DNA from 3 places in the Actinoplanes sp. NPDC049668 genome. Region 1 is predicted to be linked to each of the others. Evidence: riboswitches for the same ligand, from Rfam matches in the RefSeq annotation. Region 1 holds a riboswitch; each other region holds the start of a gene.
The links. Region 1 has a riboswitch for cyclic di-AMP ahead of ACIBSW_RS35735 (C40 family peptidase). Riboswitches for the same ligand answer to the same signal wherever they lie in the genome.
Positions count from the first base shown of each region.

Region 2: it holds a riboswitch for cyclic di-AMP, as region 1 does, so the genes downstream of both, ACIBSW_RS26150 (hypothetical protein) here and ACIBSW_RS35735 (C40 family peptidase) in region 1, are expected to answer to the same signal.
Region 3: it holds a riboswitch for cyclic di-AMP, as region 1 does, so the genes downstream of both, ACIBSW_RS14985 (C40 family peptidase) here and ACIBSW_RS35735 (C40 family peptidase) in region 1, are expected to answer to the same signal.

Region 1 is NZ_JBITLR010000009.1:490,217-495,960, forward strand. Features, by position in the region: gene cydB (cytochrome d ubiquinol oxidase subunit II) at 1-351, opposite strand, end outside; gene ACIBSW_RS35720 (cytochrome ubiquinol oxidase subunit I) at 364-1,755, opposite strand; gene ACIBSW_RS35725 (BlaI/MecI/CopY family transcriptional regulator) at 1,832-2,197, shown strand; gene ACIBSW_RS35730 (M48 family metalloprotease) at 2,194-3,111, shown strand; cyclic di-AMP (ydaO/yuaA leader) riboswitch at 3,248-3,382, shown strand; gene ACIBSW_RS35735 (C40 family peptidase) at 3,397-4,386, shown strand; gene ACIBSW_RS35740 (aminoglycoside phosphotransferase family protein) at 4,456-5,358, shown strand; gene ACIBSW_RS35745 (MarR family winged helix-turn-helix transcriptional regulator) at 5,333-5,744, opposite strand, start outside.
Region 2 is NZ_JBITLR010000006.1:327,489-333,232, reverse strand. Features, by position in the region: gene ACIBSW_RS26175 (glycoside hydrolase family 76 protein) at 1-67, shown strand, start outside; gene ACIBSW_RS26170 (TetR/AcrR family transcriptional regulator) at 64-657, opposite strand; gene ACIBSW_RS26165 (ABC transporter permease) at 828-1,724, shown strand; gene ACIBSW_RS26160 (ABC transporter ATP-binding protein) at 1,717-2,502, shown strand; gene ACIBSW_RS26155 (hypothetical protein) at 2,524-3,588, opposite strand; cyclic di-AMP (ydaO/yuaA leader) riboswitch at 3,628-3,777, opposite strand; cyclic di-AMP (ydaO/yuaA leader) riboswitch at 4,059-4,197, shown strand; gene ACIBSW_RS26150 (hypothetical protein) at 4,201-5,223, shown strand; gene ACIBSW_RS26145 (glycoside hydrolase family 65 protein) at 5,289-5,744, opposite strand, start outside.
Region 3 is NZ_JBITLR010000003.1:496,607-502,350, forward strand. Features, by position in the region: gene ACIBSW_RS14975 (glutamine amidotransferase) at 1-488, opposite strand, end outside; gene ACIBSW_RS14980 (MurT ligase domain-containing protein) at 478-1,698, opposite strand; cyclic di-AMP (ydaO/yuaA leader) riboswitch at 2,148-2,338, shown strand; gene ACIBSW_RS14985 (C40 family peptidase) at 2,378-3,151, shown strand; gene mraZ (division/cell wall cluster transcriptional repressor MraZ) at 3,572-4,003, shown strand; gene rsmH (16S rRNA (cytosine(1402)-N(4))-methyltransferase RsmH) at 4,258-5,325, shown strand; gene ACIBSW_RS15000 (hypothetical protein) at 5,322-5,744, shown strand, end outside.

The DNA.
Region 1 (5,744 bases):
CAGCGCCGCGTCGCAGCGCCGCCGCCAGCGTGCGCCCTCGCCCTTGCCGCGGAACTCCAGCGCGACGCCGCGGACCGCGAGTAGCAGCAGGAGCGCGACCATCGGCAGGTACAGGCCGGAGAGCAGGGCCGCGTACCAGTCGGGGAAGGCCGCGAACGTCACGCCGATCGCGGCGACCAGCCAGACCTCGTTGCCGTCCCAGAACGGGCCGACGGTGCGGACGATCGCGCCGCGCTCGTGGTCGTCGCGGCCGGCGATCGGGCCGAGCATGCCGACGCCGAAGTCGAAGCCCTCGAGGACGAAGAACAGCACCCAGCAGAGGACCACCAGGCTGAACCAGACAGTGACCATGTTCCTCGCTCCTCAGTAGACCGGTGCTTCGGCGCGCGCGGCGGCGACCGGGTCCGGTTCCGGTGCCGGGGTGAGCGGCCTGCGGGTCAGCTGCCGGACCAGGCGCAGCCAGACGACGGCGAGCGCGCCGTACACGGCGGTGAATCCGATCAATGAGGCCAGCACCTCGGCGGCGGTCAGGCCGGGGGAGACGCCGTCGGCGACTTTGGAGATGCCGAACGCGAGCCAGGGCTGGCGCGCGGTCTCGGTGAAGAGCCAGCCGAAGGTGTTGGCGGCGGTCGGCAGCAGCGGGATCAGCGGCAGGTAGCGCAGGAACAGCCGGCCGGCCCGGCCCGCGGGGGTGCGGCCGCCGCGGGTCGACCACAGGTAGAGGGCGGCGGCCGCCATGGCCAGCATGCCGACGCCGATCATGAGCCGGAAGGTCCAGAACGCGACCGGGATCATCGGCACGTAGCTGCCCGGCCCGTACTGCGCGGCGTACTGGGCCTGCAGGTCGTCGATGCCCTGCACCTCGGCGCCGGGGGAGCCCTTGGCCAGGATGGAGAGCAGCCAGGGCACCTCGAGGCTGAAGAACGGCCGGCCGCCGCTGATGTCGCCGACCGCGAAGAGCGAGAACGGCGCGCCCGTGGTGGTCTCGTACAGCGATTCGGCGGCGGCCATCTTCATCGGCTGCACCTCGGTGATCACCTTGCCGAGGTGGTCGCCGGTCAGGGCGGTCAGCGCGCCGCCGGCGACGGTCATCCAGGCGCCGAGGCGGGCGAGGGGGTGGAAGCCGGCGTCGGACGCCATCCGCCGTACGGCGATCGCCAGCAGGAGCGACCCGCCCACCATGATCGCCCCGGCCAGGGTGTGCGGGAACGCGGCCAGGTTGACCTTGTTGAGCAGCAGCGCGCCGAAGTCGTCGAGGCGGGCCCGCCCGGTGACCGGGTCCAGGGAGTAGGCGACCGGGTTCTGCATGAACGAGTTCGCGGCCAGGATGATGAACGCGGACAGCACCGTGCCCACGGCGACGACCACGATCGTCGCCGCGTGCAGCCGCCGCGGCAGCCGGTCCCAGCCGAAGTACCACAGGGCCAGGAACGTCGCCTCGAGGAAGAACGCGAGCATGCCCTCGACGGCGAGCGTCGGGCCGAACACGTCGCCGTAGAAGCGGGCGAAGTTGCTCCACGCCATGCCGAACTGGAACTCCTGCACGAGCCCGGTGACGACGCCGACGGCGAACGTGACGATGAGCAGCCCGCCGACGAACTTGGTGAGCCGCAGGTAGTTCTCCCGGCCGGTGCGCAGCCAGGCGATCTCCAGCCCGGCGGCGGCGCAGGCCAGGCTGATCGACAGCGGCACGAAGAAGTAGTGGTAGATCGTCACCACCGCGAACTGCAGGCGGGTCAGGTCGAGCACATCCATGGGCCATCCCCTTCTACGACGATGCGTAGTAGATACTACGTGACGTAGTACGACGCTCTGCAGTAGAGTGGTCCGCATGGCATTGGGGGACCTCGAGCGCGAGGTCATGGCGCAGTTGTGGGACGCCGAGGAGCCGCTGACCGTGCGGCAGGTGCACGACCGGCTGAGCCGCGACCGCGACCTGGCGTACACGACGGTGATGACCGTGCTGGACCGGCTCGCCAAGAAGGGCGTCGTGCTGCAGCAGCGCGCCGACCGCGCCTACCGCTACGCGCCCGCGCAGAGCCGCGAGGAGATGACGGCCGCCCTGATGCTCGACGCGCTCAGCGCCGCGCCCGACGGCGTCCGCGACGCGGCCCTGGCGCACTTCGTCGGCCGGATCGACCCGTCCGCGCTTACCGCCGCGATCGAGGCGGCGCGGAAGGGCCCGGGCGCCGTGTGACCGCGCTGCTGCTCGGCGCGCTCGGGCTGACCCTGTCCCTCGCCGTTCCGGGCGTCCTGGCGAGCGCCCGCTGGCCCGACCGGGCGCCGGCCGCCGCGGTGCTGCTCTGGCAGAGCGTCACCCTCGCCGGGGTGCTCTGCGCGCTCGGCGTGGTGCTGGCCGGCCCGCAGGAGCTGGTCGGCGCGCTGGGCTCGGGCCGGATGGCGGGCGCCGCGGCGCTGATCGGCGCCCTCGCCGTCGCCGCGCTGATCATCCTGCGGCTGCTGGTCTCGCTGGTCCGGGTCGCCACCCGGGCGCGGGCCCGCCGGGCCCGGCACCGGATGCTGGTCGACCTGCTCGACACGGCCGAGCGCCACGGCGAGCTGCCGGCCGAGGTGCCCGACGGGCTGCGGGTGCTGCACGGGCCGCTGCCGTTCGCGTACTGCCTGCCGGGGCGCTCGTCGCGGGTGGTGCTCAGCAGCGGCGCGCTCCAAGTCCTGGACGCCGCGCAGGTGGGCGTGGTCATCGCGCACGAGCAGGCGCACCTGCGGCACCGCCACGACGTGGTGATGGAGTCGTTCACCGCGTTCTACGCCTCGGTGCCCCGCCCGCTGCGCAGCCGCGCGCCGCTTGACGCCGTACACCTGCTGTTGGAGATGGTCGCGGACGACGCGGCCCGGCGGCGCGGCGGCGCGGCCGCGCTGCGCACGGCCCTCGCGCTGCTCGGCGACGCGGTCGGCCCGGACGCGCCGGCCGACGCCGGCGGCGCCGAGGCCGAGCGCCGGCGCCGGATGGACCGGCTGGCCGGCGCCGACCCGCGGTCCGCCGGCCTGACCGTCGCGGCGGCCGGCGCGGCGGCCGGACTGCTGGTGTTACCGACAGTGATCGTGGTGTTGCCCTGGCTCGACCGTGCCCTCTCCGCGTGGCCCCTTTAAGTCTCCATTAATTACTGAGGGTCACTGGGCGTTATGCGGTGTGTGCCCTGGAAATGCCGGGTTCTCATACCCATTGATCGGGAGTACCGTGGTGCCGGCTCGGCAGTCCCCCCTCGTCCGAACCCCCGGGCGAACTGACGGGCCACCGCCTAATCGTGTTTCACGAGCCGGGGACCCAGGAAACCGGGGTCAAGCCACAGCTACATCGTGGCCGGGCGTGCTTCCCGCCCGAACCCGTCAGCTAACCCGGTCGGCGGATGAGGGAAGAAAGGACACTGCACCTACGTGAAACGGATTGAGGCGCGCCGCGCCGCAATTCTGCGCAGCGTCGCGTGCGCCGTCGCCGCGGTCGGGATTCTTCTCGCGCCCGGCGTGGCACATGCGGTGCCGTCACCGTCGAGCATCGAAAAGCAGATCGACGAGCAGTGGAACAAGCTGGAACCGGTCATCGAGCAGTACAACAACGTGCACAACCAGCTGCTCAAGAACCGGGCACAGCTCAAGAAGATCGACAAGCGGCTCGCTCCGCTGGAGCTGCAGGTCAATCTCGCCATGTCGCAGGTGGGCGCCATGGCGGGGCAGGCCTACATGCAGGGTTCGCCCAACGCCTTGAACGCCATGATCGTCAGTGGCTCGCCGACCGGCCTGACCGAGAAGCTCACGTTCCTCGACCAGCTCGGCCGGCACCAGCGCGAGTCGGTCGCGGACGTGTCGAAGCTGCGGGACAAGCTCTCGGCCGACCGTCGTGATCTGGACACCCTGACCTCTGCTGTCGCGGCCCGCGACAAGCTGCTCGGGCAGCAGAAGAAGGACATCCAGAAGAAGGTCGACGCCCTGCAGAAACTGCGGATCAGGGCGTACGGCGCGAGCGGCGGCGCCGACGGTCCGCTCAAGACGGGGCCGTGTCCCGTCGACTACACCAACGACAAGGGCGGCCGGGCGGCGCAGAAGGCGTGCGACCTCATCGGCAAGCCCTACGTCTTCGGTGCCGAGGGCCCGAGCGGTTACGACTGCTCCGGCCTGACCAAGGTGGCGTGGGCGGCCGTCGGGGTACACCTGGAGCACTACACAGGTGACCAGATCAGGGAGGGCAGGTCGGTCAGCCGCAGCGAAATTCAGCCGGGCGACCTGGTCTTCTACGGCAGTCCCGTGCACCACGTGGGCATCTATGTTGGCGGCAACACCATGGTTCACGCGCCACACACCGGTGACCATGTACGCATGGCCTCGATCGACCGCGGCGGTGCCATCACCGGCATCCGCAGACCGGCCTGACCGGGGCAGCAGCACACGGAGAAAGCCGCCACACTCGTGGCGGCTTTTTCTCTGTACCAGAATGATCAGATGTTTCCCGCCGCCTTCACCCGCAACGTGGCCAACAGCTGGGGCGATGCCGGCCGTGACTGGCTGGCCGGCCTGCCGGCGCTGGTCGACGCCGTCGCCCGCGACTGGCGGCTCAGCGTCGGCGCGCCGTACCCGCTGAGCTTCAACTGGGTGGCGCCGGTGCGCCGGGCCGACGGCTCGCCGGCGGTGCTCAAGCTCGGCGTGCCGACGGCGCCGGACCTGGCCGCCGAGGCCGCCGCGCTGTCGTTCTTCGCCGGCGCGGGCGCGGCCGCGCTGCTGGACCACGACGCGGACCGCGGCGCGCTGCTGCTGGAGCGGGTCGAGCCCGGGCGCACGCTGCGCACCCTGGTGCGCGACCACGACGAGCGGGCGACCGCCGTCCTGATCGCGGTGATGCGGCGCCTGCACCGGCCCGCGCCGACCGGCCTGGCCTGCCACGAACTCGCCGGCTACGGCGACGCCTTCGCCGCGCACCTGCGCCGCTACCCGGGCGACGACCCGATCCCGCGGCGCTTGGTCGAGCGGGCCGCCGGGCTCTTCGCCGAGCTGTGCGCCTCCGCGCCGCGGCGGGTCGTCCTGCACGGCGACCTGCACCACGAGAACGTGCTGGCCGGCACCCGGGAGCCGTGGCTGGCCATCGACCCGCACGGCGTGCTCGGCGATCCCGGCTACGAGGTCGGCGCGTCGCTCTACAACCCGTTCGACGGCGACGAGCCCGTGCTCGACCTGCTGCCGGCCCGGGTCGAGCAGTTCGCGGACGGCCTCGGCATGCCGCTCGAGCGGGTGGTCGCGTGGGGTTTCGTGCAGGCCGTGCTCTCGGAGGTCTGGTCCTCCGAGGGCGGGCCGGCGGCGCCCGGCCAGGGGCTCGAGGTGGCGCTCAGCCTTCGCCCGCGGCTGAGCTGACCAGGCGCAGCAGCCGGACCAGCTCGCCGCGCTCGGCGGCCGACAGCGGCGCGAGCAGCTCCTCCTGGATCTCCGCGGCCCGCTGCGCCAGCGCCGCCGCGCGCGCGTGCCCCAGCGGGGTCACCGTGACGGTGTTGCGGCGCCGGTCGGCCGGGTCCGGCCGGCGCTCGACGTAGCCGCCGTCGGTCAGCTCGTTGAGCGCCGCGACCATGTCGCTGAAGTGGATGCCGGTGCGCCGTCCCAGGTCCGCCTGGCTGGCCGGCCCGTCGTCGATCAGCGTGGTGAGCAGCCGGTAGTGGTAGCCGCGCGCGCCGAGCTCGGCGAAGCGCTCGGTGACCAGGCGGTGTGCCAGCGCCGCGGTCCGGGTCAGCAGCCGGCTCGGGAGG
Region 2 (5,744 bases), on a different contig from region 1:
CCCGTACGTCAGCACGAACCACTCCTGCCAGCACAGCGCGCTGGATCTGCTGAACGCGGCGCCTTAGCCGCGCAGGGCGGCCAGGACGGCGACGCCGAGCTTCTCCAGGTAGTCGTCGTCGATGGGGGTCCGGGCGACCGCGAGCCGCCAGTACAGCGGCCCGAGCATCAGGTCGACGGCCAGGTCGGTGTCGGTGCCCGCGGGCAGTTCGCCGCGGGCGACGGCCTGGCCGACGATCTTCTCGCCGACGGCCTGCTGGTGGGTGCGCAGCGCACCCTGCAGCGTCTCGGCGATCTTCGGGTTGCGGGCCGCCTCGGCCATCAGGTCGGGGATGATCTGCGACGCGATGCGGTGCCCGAGCGCCTTGCTGACGATGAACATCAGCAGTTGCAGATCGCCCGCGAAGCTTCCGGTGTCGGGCATCGGTACGCTACGCTCCGCTACCGCGGAGACGATCTCGAGAACCATCTCGAGCTTGTTGCTCCATCGGCGGTAGATTGCCGTCTTGCCGACACCCGCGCGGCGGGCGACCGCCTCGATGGAGAGCCGCCCGTAGCCGACCTCGGCCAGCTCGTTCATGACGGCATTCCGAATGGCCGCGGTGATGTCCCCGCGGAGCACCGCCGCTCCGGCGGGTGCACGTTTCGCTGTTGCCACGGTCTCACTATACGCCAGGACGCAACGGTTGCGTTCCGGCGCTTGGTCGGATAGTTTCGGGCCAGCGTCGATACGTTCCCGTTCCATCGCGCACACTTGTACCTGTGTCCCCGGACGATTCAGCCAGGCCCTCGGCCCCCACCGGATCAACCAGATCGGAGCGCCACCCCATGCCCCCTACGGCGGTCGCCGATTCCGACACCGGCCTCACGCTCAAGGAGCTGGCCCACAGGCACGGCCTTGGCGCCGCCGGCAAGCTGCCAGGCCTGCCCGACTACTCACGGCAGCTCTGGTCATACCGGCACTTCATCGCGTCGTACGCGAACGCCAAGGTCTCCTCGACCCTGGGCCGCACCAAGCTCGGCGCCATCTGGCAGGTACTGACGCCGCTGATCAACGCGGCCGTCTACTACGTGATCTTCGGTGTGCTCCTGGACACCCAGCGAGGCGTCGACAACTTCGTCGCGTACCTCTGCATCGGTGTCTTCATGTTCGGGTTCACCCAGTCCGTGGTGCAGGCCGGCATCCAGTCGATCAGCTCCAACATGGGCCTGATCCGGGCGCTGCACTTCCCCCGGGCGAGCCTTCCGCTGGCCATCACCATGGTCGAGATTCGCAACATGGTGGCCTCGATGGCCGTGCTCCTGGTCATCGTGCTGGGCTTCGGCGAGCCGATCACCTGGGAGTGGCTGCTGATCGTCCCGGCCTTCCTGCTTCAGTCGATCTTCAACGCGGGCCTGGCCATGTTTACGGCCCGGCTGGGCTCCAAGGTCGCCGACTTCAAGCAGCTGGTGCCGTTCCTCATGCGGATCTGGCTGTACGGCTCGGCCGTGCTCTACCCGGTGCAGCAGTTCACCGATCACCTGAGCGGCTGGAAGCTGGCCCTGGTCCAGGCGAACCCGCTGCTGATCTTCATCGAGCTCATGCGGCACGCGCTGATGGAGGACGTCACGCTGGCGGCCCCGGCCCCGGTGCTCTGGCTCCAGGCGATCGGCTGGACCGTGCTGGTCGGACTCGGCGGCTACATCTACTTCTGGCGCGGAGAGAAGGGTTACGGCCGTGGCTGACGACTCCGGCACCGACCGGCGCGAACCGACGGTCATCGTCGACGACGCACACGTGGTCTACCGGGTGCACCAGGCCGCGACGGCCGGCACCGGCAGCCCGCTGGCGAGCTTCAAGCGGATCGTCACCGGCACCAAGCCGGCCACGCTGCGCGAGGTGCACGCGATCAAGGGCGTCAGCTTCGTCGCGTACAAGGGCGAGGCCATCGGCCTGATCGGCACCAACGGCTCCGGCAAGTCGACCCTGCTGCGCGCGATCGCCGGGCTGCTCCCGGTCGAGCGCGGCGCGATCTACGCGGCCGGGCAGCCGTCGCTGCTCGGCGTCAACGCGGCCCTGATGAACGACCTGCCCGGCGAGCGCAACGTCGTGCTCGGCTGCCTGGCGATGGGCATGTCACCGGCGGACGTGAAGTCCCAGGTGAAGGACATCATCGAGTTCTCCGGGATCAACGAGCGCGGCGACTTCAGCTCGCTGCCGATGCGCACCTACTCGTCTGGCATGTCGGCGCGGCTGCGGTTCTCGATCGCGGCGGCGAAGAAGCACGACGTGCTGCTGATCGACGAGGCGCTGGCCACCGGTGACGCGAAGTTCCGCCGGCGCAGCGAGCAGCGGGTCCGCGACCTGCGGGCCGAGGCCGGCACGGTCTTCCTGGTCAGCCACAGCGAGCAGTCGATCCGGGACACCTGCGAGCGCAGCATCTGGCTCGAGTCGGGGCTGATCCGGGCGGACGGCCCGACCGAGGACGTGCTGAAGGAGTACGAGGCCTACGTCAAGCGGTAGGCCCCGCACCCCTGCGGCCGGCTAGCGCATCGAGAGATGCACGTGGTTGGTGTGATCGCTCGAGGGGTCGCCGTTGCCCCTCGAGTACGCCTTCCAGCCGCTGCTGGGCAGCCAGATCCGCTTGAACCAGATCACGTAGAGCACGCCCAGCCCGCTGGCGTTGTCGATGAAGTAGTCCGCCAGCCGGTTGCCGTACGTCCTGCTGCTGCCCGTGGCGACGCCGCCGAAGCCGTTCTTGTCGGCGGCGTAGTCGCAGGCCCGGCCCTTCGGATGCTCGCCGCTGTTCTGCTGGCGGAAGCAGGCGACGAAGCGGGTGAAGCCGTCCTTCTTCGCCTCCTTCATCGCGTGCAGGGTGCGCGCCGTGATGCAGCCGGAGGTGGTCGGGTCGTTGACGCTGCAGGACTGGTTCGGCAGCGACCCGTCGGAGTTGCGCGGCGCGGCCGCGGCCCGCAGGTTGCTGCCGCCGCCGCTACTGCTCCCGCCGCTGCTGCTCCCGCCGCTGGATTCGGCGCCGCCGGACGACTCGTCGACGCCGTTCGCCGCGTTGGCCGCCTTGAGAGCGCCCTCCGCCTGCGCCTTGCGCTTGGCCATGATCTCGACCTGGCGCTGCTGATCGCGGATCTCGGCGTCGATCGCGGTCTTCGCCCGCTGCTGCCGGACCCTGGCGTCCTTGAGATCACGCACCGCGCGGTCCTGCTTGACGGCGACCGTCTCGAGGATCTCCGCGCGGTCCAGCATGCTGCCGGTGGAGTCGGCGCTGAGCAGGGCGGTCATCGGCCCGAGGCGCCCGACCCGGTACGACTGCTGGACTATGTCGTCCAGCGCCGCCTGCCGGGGGCCGAGCTCGGTGTCGATCTCCTTGAGCTTGGCGATCAACTGCTGCTGGCGCGCCTTGGAGCGGGCCAGGGCCTCCTTGGCCTCGACGAAGCCCTTGGACGCCGCCTCGAGCTGCTGGATCAGGGACTTGGAGCCACCCTCGCCGTCGTCGCCAGAGTCGCCCGGCGCGGCTAGCGGCCGGGGCACGGCGGAGGCGGGGGACGGGGCGGCCAGCGCCAGCCCCGAGGTGGCGACGAGCGCCGTCAGCACGGCCGCTAATCGTCGGCGGGCAGGTTTGAGCCTCAAGTGCTTTCCTTCCGTCGGCCGCCGACCGGGTTAGCTGACGGGTTCGGGACGGAAGCGATCCCTACCGGTCCGTGCCTGTGACGCGGACCCGATTCACCCCATTACTCGGTTGGTTCCCCGGCTCGTCTTGCGACGATTAGGCGGCGGTCTCCGCGGAGACCGTGACGAACACTACCCATCGATGCTAAGAATCGACAGGTGTCGCACTTAGGGCAACAATGCCGCCACTCGGGGTAATTTTTCCGCGAGAACAATGCAGTGACTCACACCGATGGCCGACCCGTCGTTAACGACCAGCGTCATTACATCGAAATGTAACGGAAAGTCGTTGCGGGGTAACGCTTTTATGGCCGTCGTGGACACTGGCAGACGGCCCGTTGTCGGGTAAGCTGGCCGCCGGTTACTGCCAAGGAAGGCACCGCCCCCAAGGTGCCGGCAGTCCACCGCCTAATCGCCGCGAGGCGAACCGGGGAACCACACGCAGTAGTGGGGTGAATCCACTTAACCGTGGTAGGGATTGCTTCCGTCCCGAACCCGTCAGCTAACCCGGTCGGCGGCCACGCGGAAGGATTCTGAATGACGGCAAGACCCCGCCGGTGGCTGGTACTCGCCCTGGCACCGCTCGTCGCGGTCACGATGCTTCTCGTGCCCGCCGCTCCGGCAAGCGCCGACCCGGACGACAAGAAGAAGACGACGACCGCCGACGACGGCGACGACGACCCACTCCTCAACGAAGTGCTCGACTCCACCGGACGCCGGTTCGTAGCGGCGAAGTCCGCGGTCAAGAAGTCGACCAAGACGCAGCTCGGCCTGGCGCTGCGGGTCAAGGAAGCCGAGGCCCGCCGGGACGCCATGCTTCCCGAGGTCGGCGCCGTCGCGGCACAGCAGTACCGCACCGGTGGCATCTCCACCATGGGCTTCCTGCTGAACACGGACGGCCCGGAGGGCTTCCTCAAGAAGGCGGTCTCCCTCGAGGAGATCAGCGCACTCAACGACGGCAAGCTGCACGCGCTCTACCAGGCCATCGACGCCGTCAACACGGCCAAGGCCCGCCTCGACCAGGAGGTCAAGGCCCAGCAGCAGAACCTCGCCGCGATGACCAAGCAGAAGCAGGCGGCGGAGAAGGCCCTGGCCAAGGTCGGCGGCAACACCGTGACCGGCGGTTTCGTGCTCGCCAATTCGCCGGTGGCCGCCGCGGCGCCGCGTAACTCCGACGGCGAGTTCAGCCCCGAGTCGTGCAGCGTGAACGACCCGACGACCAGCGGCTGCATCACCCCGCGGACCTTCCACATGTACAAGGAAGTAAAGAAGGCGAACTTCAAGCGGTTCGTCGGCTGCCACCGTAACGGCGGCCCGTTCGAGCACCCGAAGGGCCGGGCCTGCGACTGGTCGCTGCAGAAGAGCGGCTTCTCGCCCTGGCACAACCAGGACACCCGGGAGTACGGCAACAACCTGATGGCGTTCCTGGTGCGCAACGCCGACAAGCTAGGCATTCTGTACGTCATCTGGAACAGGCAGATCTGGTTCCCGGCGACGGGCTGGAAGTCATACTCCGGACCGAGCGATCACACGGACCACGTGCACGTGTCGATGCTCTGATCCCCGCGCGGAAGAAAGCCCCCGTCCTTTCGGACGGGGGCTTTCTCTTCTGCCGAGGCCGTCGGTCAGTTGCTGCCGCCGGTGGCCCGCCGGACCGGGGCACGACCGAACGGCTGGTTCGGCTGCGGGCCGGTCGGCGGCGCCGGCGGGATGGTCAGCACGACCGGCTTCACCTGGGTGATGGTGACCTCCTTGCCGTGGTGCAGGAGGTCCAGCCGGGCCGAGCCGCCGCCGTTGCGCAGCGAGTAGGTGACCTCATCGGCCGTCACCGCCACCCGCAGCCGCAGGCCGCGCCAGAGCAGCGAGAACTCCAGCGCGTTGATCCGGCTCGGCAGGCGCGGCGCGAACGACAGCTGCCCGCCCGAGTCCCGCATGCCGCCCAGTCCCGCCACCAGTGCGATCCAGGAGCCGGCGAGCGACGCCACGTGCACGCCGTCGCGGGCGTTCTGGTGCAGGTCGTGCAGGTCCATCAGGGCGGCCTCGCCCAGGTAGTCGTGTGCCAGCTCGAGGTGGCCCACCTC
Region 3 (5,744 bases), on a different contig from region 1:
GCCACGCCGGGGCCGAGCAGGGTGCGGCCGCCGTGGTTCTCGAAGCCGGTCAGCGGCGGAAGCCCCAGCCGTGGGTCGATGTCGCCGCGAACCTCACCGACGGCGCGGGTCTCGCCCCGGTCGGAAGTGAGGTCGAGTAGGTCCAGTCCGGCGCATTTGGCGCCCTTCGCGTAGAACGAGCCACCGAGGAGCTGGTAACCCGCGCAGACGGCCAGCACGGCCGCGCCCTGCTGCACGGCCCGGTGCAGGCCGCCGTCGGCGATCAGCCGCTGCGCCGCGAGCGCCTGCGGGCCGTCCTCGCCGCCGCCGATCAGGTAGATGTCGGCGGTGGTGGGCAGCGCCTGGTCGGTGCGGACCTCGTAGGTCTCCACCGGGATGCCGCGCACGGCCGCCCGGCGGCGCAGGATCAGCATGTTGCCCCGGTCGCCGTACGTCGACAGCAGGTCGGGGTAGACCCAGACGATCCGCAGCGTGCTCTCAGTTGACACGGTCCAACTCCGCTCGGATGTCCTGGAACGCGGTGTAGTTCGCGATCACCTCGAGGCGGCCCGGCGGGCTGGCCCGTACCGCCTCGTCGAAGGTATGCACGTGCCGGAAGGCCACATCGTTCACTTCCAGTCGCACGGCGAGGTCGTAGGCGCGGTCGCCGGTGATCAGGACCTGCCGCCCGCGCAGCGGGGAGAAGTCGACGTCGTACAGCCACGACGTGTCGAAGCCGTCGGGGTCGCGGGCGTTGATGGAGAGCAGCGTCGGCGCCACCTCGGCCATGTCGAACGCCTCCAGCCAGCTGGCCGGGTTCTTGGCCAGCAGCAGCCGGATGTTGCGCCCGTCGCGGTCGACCTGCGCGTAGCGGCCGGCCACCGAGGCGACGCCGGCGAGCCGGGGCGCGGCCTCTATCGGCCGGATGCCGAACTCGGCGGCGACGGCCAGCGCGGTGGCCGCGTTGCCGAGGTTGACCTTGCCCGGTAGCTGCAGCTTGACCAGGTGCCAGTCGCCCCGGGGGTCGACGACGCCGTCGTCCTCGACGGTCCACTGCGCCCGGGGGCGGCGCAGCGGGCAGCCGGTGCACCACCAGTCGCCGTTGGCGCGCTCGATGGACGAGCCGCACTCGGGGCAGACGAACGAGTCGTCGAGCCACCGCTGTCCGGCGCTGAACCACACGACGTGCTGCGTGTCGATCGCGGCCCAGACGACCATCGGGTCGTCGGCGTTGGCGACCACGTGCACGTCGGGGTGGGCGGCCAGGGCCGTGCGCCACATCTGCGCCATCATCGCCACCTCCTTCGCCCGGTCGAGCTGGTCGCGGGACAGGTTCAGCAAGGCGACCACACGCGGGGTGGTCTCGTCGATCACCCGGGCGAGGTAGTGCTCGTCGACCTCGAGCACCGCGAACGGGGTCGCGCCGGCCTTGGCCAGGGCCGAGGTGTGCCCGGTCGGCATGTTGGCGCCGAACGAGTTGGTGGCGACCGGGCCGAGCACGCCGACCGCGGCCGCGGCGAACCGCGTCGTGGTCGTCTTGCCGTTGGTGCCCGACACCAGCGCGATCGCGCGGCCGGCGGCCAGGTTTCTGAGCAGGTCAGGATCGATCTTGAGACCGATCCACCCGCCGATCACCGAGCCGTCACCGCGTCCCGCGGCGCGTGAGAGCGCCGCAGCGGTTCGCGACACCGAAGTCGCGACCTTGGCCCGTAGGGGCAATTTCCCGTCCGTCACGGCGACGAGGGTACCGGAAACGGACACTACGTCGAGTGGCCCCGGGGCCCGCGGCCTGCGGTGGACCGGGGTCGGCCGAACGGATGATCTCTACCCCGCCGCTCGGTGCCGCGTTTGGGCCGGTGGGGGCGTTTAGGCCGACATTCTCCCGATCTTGGCGACGTCCATGATCCACCGAGGTGCGGCTTTTTATGTGTCGTGTTTCACCCGTAACCTTCGGCGCTGGGTAAGTGATCCACTACGCCTCGTGTCGGCATTTGTCACGGCGCGGTTACAAACCGGACAGCTTCAGATGTGCCAAATACTCTGAGTGACCAATTGGGCCCCGACGGTCCCGGCGGAAATCGGGTAGCAAGGTTGGGCCGGTGAGCATCCGCTCGCCGTTCGTGTCGCATCGGACCACGCCGAGCCCTGCCCCGGTCCGGGCGGCATGACCACTGAGGTAGCTACAACCAACACAGGCATACGGGGGCAGGGACGGGGGACCCAGATTCGGTCCATCCGGCGGTCACGTCGCTTCGGCGGCGCGTACCGCCCGGACCTTGGGGTGAAGTCGTTAGCGCGACCGGGCAACCTTCCCGCCCGAACCCGACAGCTAACCTCGCAGGCGTGCCGGAGGGATATCTCTACCGTGCACGAACGCAGTTCGAGCCGGAACCGCCGCATGGCTGGAACCGGCACCATCGCACTGTCCCTGGGTCTCTGCCTCTGTGCCGGCCAGCTGGTCGCCACACCGGCGGCGACCGCCGCTCCCGCCGCCGAGGCGGCGTCCGCGGCATCGGTGATCAAGCCGAAGATCTCGAACTCCGCGGCCCGCTCCGTCGCGTGGGGCAAGAAGATCAAGGTCACCGCCAAGGTCATCGACCCGAAGACCGGCAAGGTCGTCACCAAGGGCTCGGTCCGCCTGCAGGCCAAGCGGAACGGCAAGTGGAGCACCTGGGTGACCCGCAAGCTGTCCGCCAAGGGCACGGTGACCCTGTCCGCGGAGCCGCACATCACCGGCTACTTCCGGACGCAGTACACCGGCGCCGCCGGCATCAAGTCGGTGACCAGCCCGGGCATCAAGGTCACCGTGCGCAGCAGCGGCGCGAAGGTCCTCGCCGAGGCGAGGAAGCACAAGGGCGCGCTCTACAAGTTCGGCGCCTCGGGTCCCAAGCGCTTCGACTGCTCGGGCTACACCCAGTACGTCTTCCGCAAGACGACGGGCAAGAAGCTCCCGCACAAGGCGAACGCCCAGCAGAAGTACGGCAAGAAGATCAGCAAGAGCAACCGGCGGGTCGGCGACCTGATCGTGTTCCGGTCGGGCTCGTACGGCACGCACGCCGGCATCTACGCGGGCAACGGCTACATGTGGGACTCGCCGCACTCGGGCGCCCGGGTGGGCAAGCACAAGATCTGGGGCAAGAACTACGTCGTTCGGCGCCTCGTCGCCGCCTGACGCTAGTAAGTACAGTGCCGCAGAGTTAAGAAGCAGTAGGACAGTTCAGTGGGGCGCGACCCGGTTCGGGTCGCGCCCCACTGTCGTGCACGCTCCACTTTCTCCTCCACTTTGCTCCACGCGCCGGTGCCTAACGGCGGTGAAAGCCCGATTTCGGGGGACTTTCATGCCCGCGTGGGCGGCATGTCGGAAAGTGGACCATGGCGCGGACGCCGATCTCCTCCACCTCGGCTCCACCGGCTCTGACGTGCGCATTCACTTGCGAATCTGACTCGCAGGCCGCGTCATTCCGGTTGCGGGTGGAGGGAAGTGGAGTAGAGTGGAGCGCAGTGGCAGGGCCTGAGGAGCTGACTCCGAAGGGGTTGCCGGCCCAGACGACAGGCGGTCCGCGAAACCGCCCAGGGGCAGGGGGTTGGGCCGATGTTTCTCGGCACGCACACCCCGCGCCTCGACGACAAGGGACGGCTGATCCTTCCGGCGAGGTTCCGCGACGAGCTGGCGGGAGGTGTCGTGATCACCAAGGGGCAGGAGCGTTGCCTTTACGTCTTCCCGATGCCTGAGTTCCAGCGCATCGCGGGCCAGCTGCGTGAGGCACCGGTCACCAACAAGGCGGCCCGGGCCTACAGCCGGGTGTTCTTCGCCAGTGCGCACGACGAGATCCCCGACAAGCAGGGCCGGGTCACCATCCCGGCGCACCTGCGGGGGTATGCGGCGCTCGACCGCGAGTTGGTCGTGATCGGCGCGAGCACGCGGGTGGAGATCTGGGACAAGCAGTCCTGGGAGCAGTACCTCTCGGCGAGCGAGGACGAGTTCGCCGACATCGAGGAGGGGGTGCTGCCCGGCGGACTGTGAGGCGTGGCACCTGTGGGCCGCCGACACGGTCCGGACGTCGCCTCGGCCGTACTGCGAGATCTCCAGCCGCTCCCGCTCCTGGCGCCTCTTCCCCGGCGCCAGGCGTGTGTCCGGTCGGGCGCGCCCGAAGGCAACGGGCACGAGCGGATGGGGATCTGGCGGTACGGACGGACGACCGGGCACGTAGGCGCCGAACGCCCCGGTTGGGGCGGCCGGTATCGGGTTAGGCCGGGTGAGCGCGGAAAGAGCGGGCAATGGGGGTCGTCATGGGGGAGCTTCGCGGCACGCACGTGCCGGTGCTGCTCGAGCGCTGCCTCGAGCTGCTCGCCCCGGCCCTCGGCCTTCCGGGCGCGGTGCACGTCGACTTCACGCTGGGCCTGGGCGGGCACGCCGAGGCGGTGCTGGAGCGCCACCCCGACGTGGTCCTCATCGGACTCGACCGGGACACCGAGGCGCTCGCGCACTCCCGGCACCGGCTGGCCCGCTTCGGCGACCGGGTGCACTTCGTACACGCGGTCTACGACGAGCTGCCCGAGGTGCTCGCCAGGCTCGGCCGGCCGGCGTTCCACAGTGGGCTGTTCGATCTCGGCGTCTCCTCGCTGCAGCTCGACGAGCCGGACCGGGGCTTCGCCTACTCGCGGGACGCGCCGCTGGACATGCGGATGGACCAGTCGCGGGGCATCACCGCGGAGGATGTCGTCAACGGCTACGAGCCGGGCGAGCTCGTCCGCATCCTGCGGGTGTACGGCGAGGAGAAGTTCGCGCCCCGCGTCGTCTCGGCGATCGTCCGGGAGCGGGCGAAGGCGCGGATCGTCTCCTCGGCGCACCTGGCGGAACTGGTCAAGGACGCCATCCCGCAGGCCGGCCGGCGTACGGGTGGAAATCCCGCGAAAAGAACGTTTCAGGCGTTGCGCATCGAGGTAAATGCCGAGCTTGCGGCGGTCGAGGCGGCAGTGCCGGCCGCACTGGATCTGCTGGCCCCGAAGGGGCGCCTTGTCGTGATGTCGTACCAATCGCTGGAGGACCGGATCGTCAAGCGCGCCTTCGCCGAGCGGGCGCGCAGCACCGGGCCGATCGAACTGCCGGTCGAACTGCCCGGCACGGGTCCTTCGGTGCGGCTGCTGACCCGCGGGTCGGAGCCGCCGAGCGAGGAGGAAGTGGCGGAGAACCCGCGGGCGGCCTCGGTGAAGCTGCGCGCGGTGGAACGGATCGACCAGCACGAACAGGCATCGGGTGCCGCCCGCGAACGGCCCCGGATGTCTGCGCACGGGGGACAAGGGCGGACACGCCCGGGGGCACGCAAGGAGGGGGAGGGGCATTGAGCGAGCGCAGGACTGCGCCGCGGTCGGGGGGCCGGACCGCGGAGCAGATTGGCAGGGACCGGCGCAAGCCGGCCGCCGCGACTACGGGCACCACGAAGGGTGGTGGCGGCCGGGGGGCGCGTCAGCACCCGGCGGTCGGCGCCACCCAGGGCAGCACCGCCCTGAAGCTGACGGCCGAGCAGCAGGGCGGCAACGCCACCGCGCCCCGGCTGCGGGTCGCGCCGCCGGCGCCGATCAACGCGCCCCGGGCGCCGTTCATCGCGCTGGTGGTGGCGGTCGTCGTGGCCGGTGTGATCGGCATCCTGCTGATCAACACCAAGACCGCGGAGAACTCGTTCCGCATCGACACGCTGCAGAAGCAGCAGAAGAAGCTGGACACCCAGCAGCAGGAGCTGGAGAACGAGATCGCCGCCAACAAC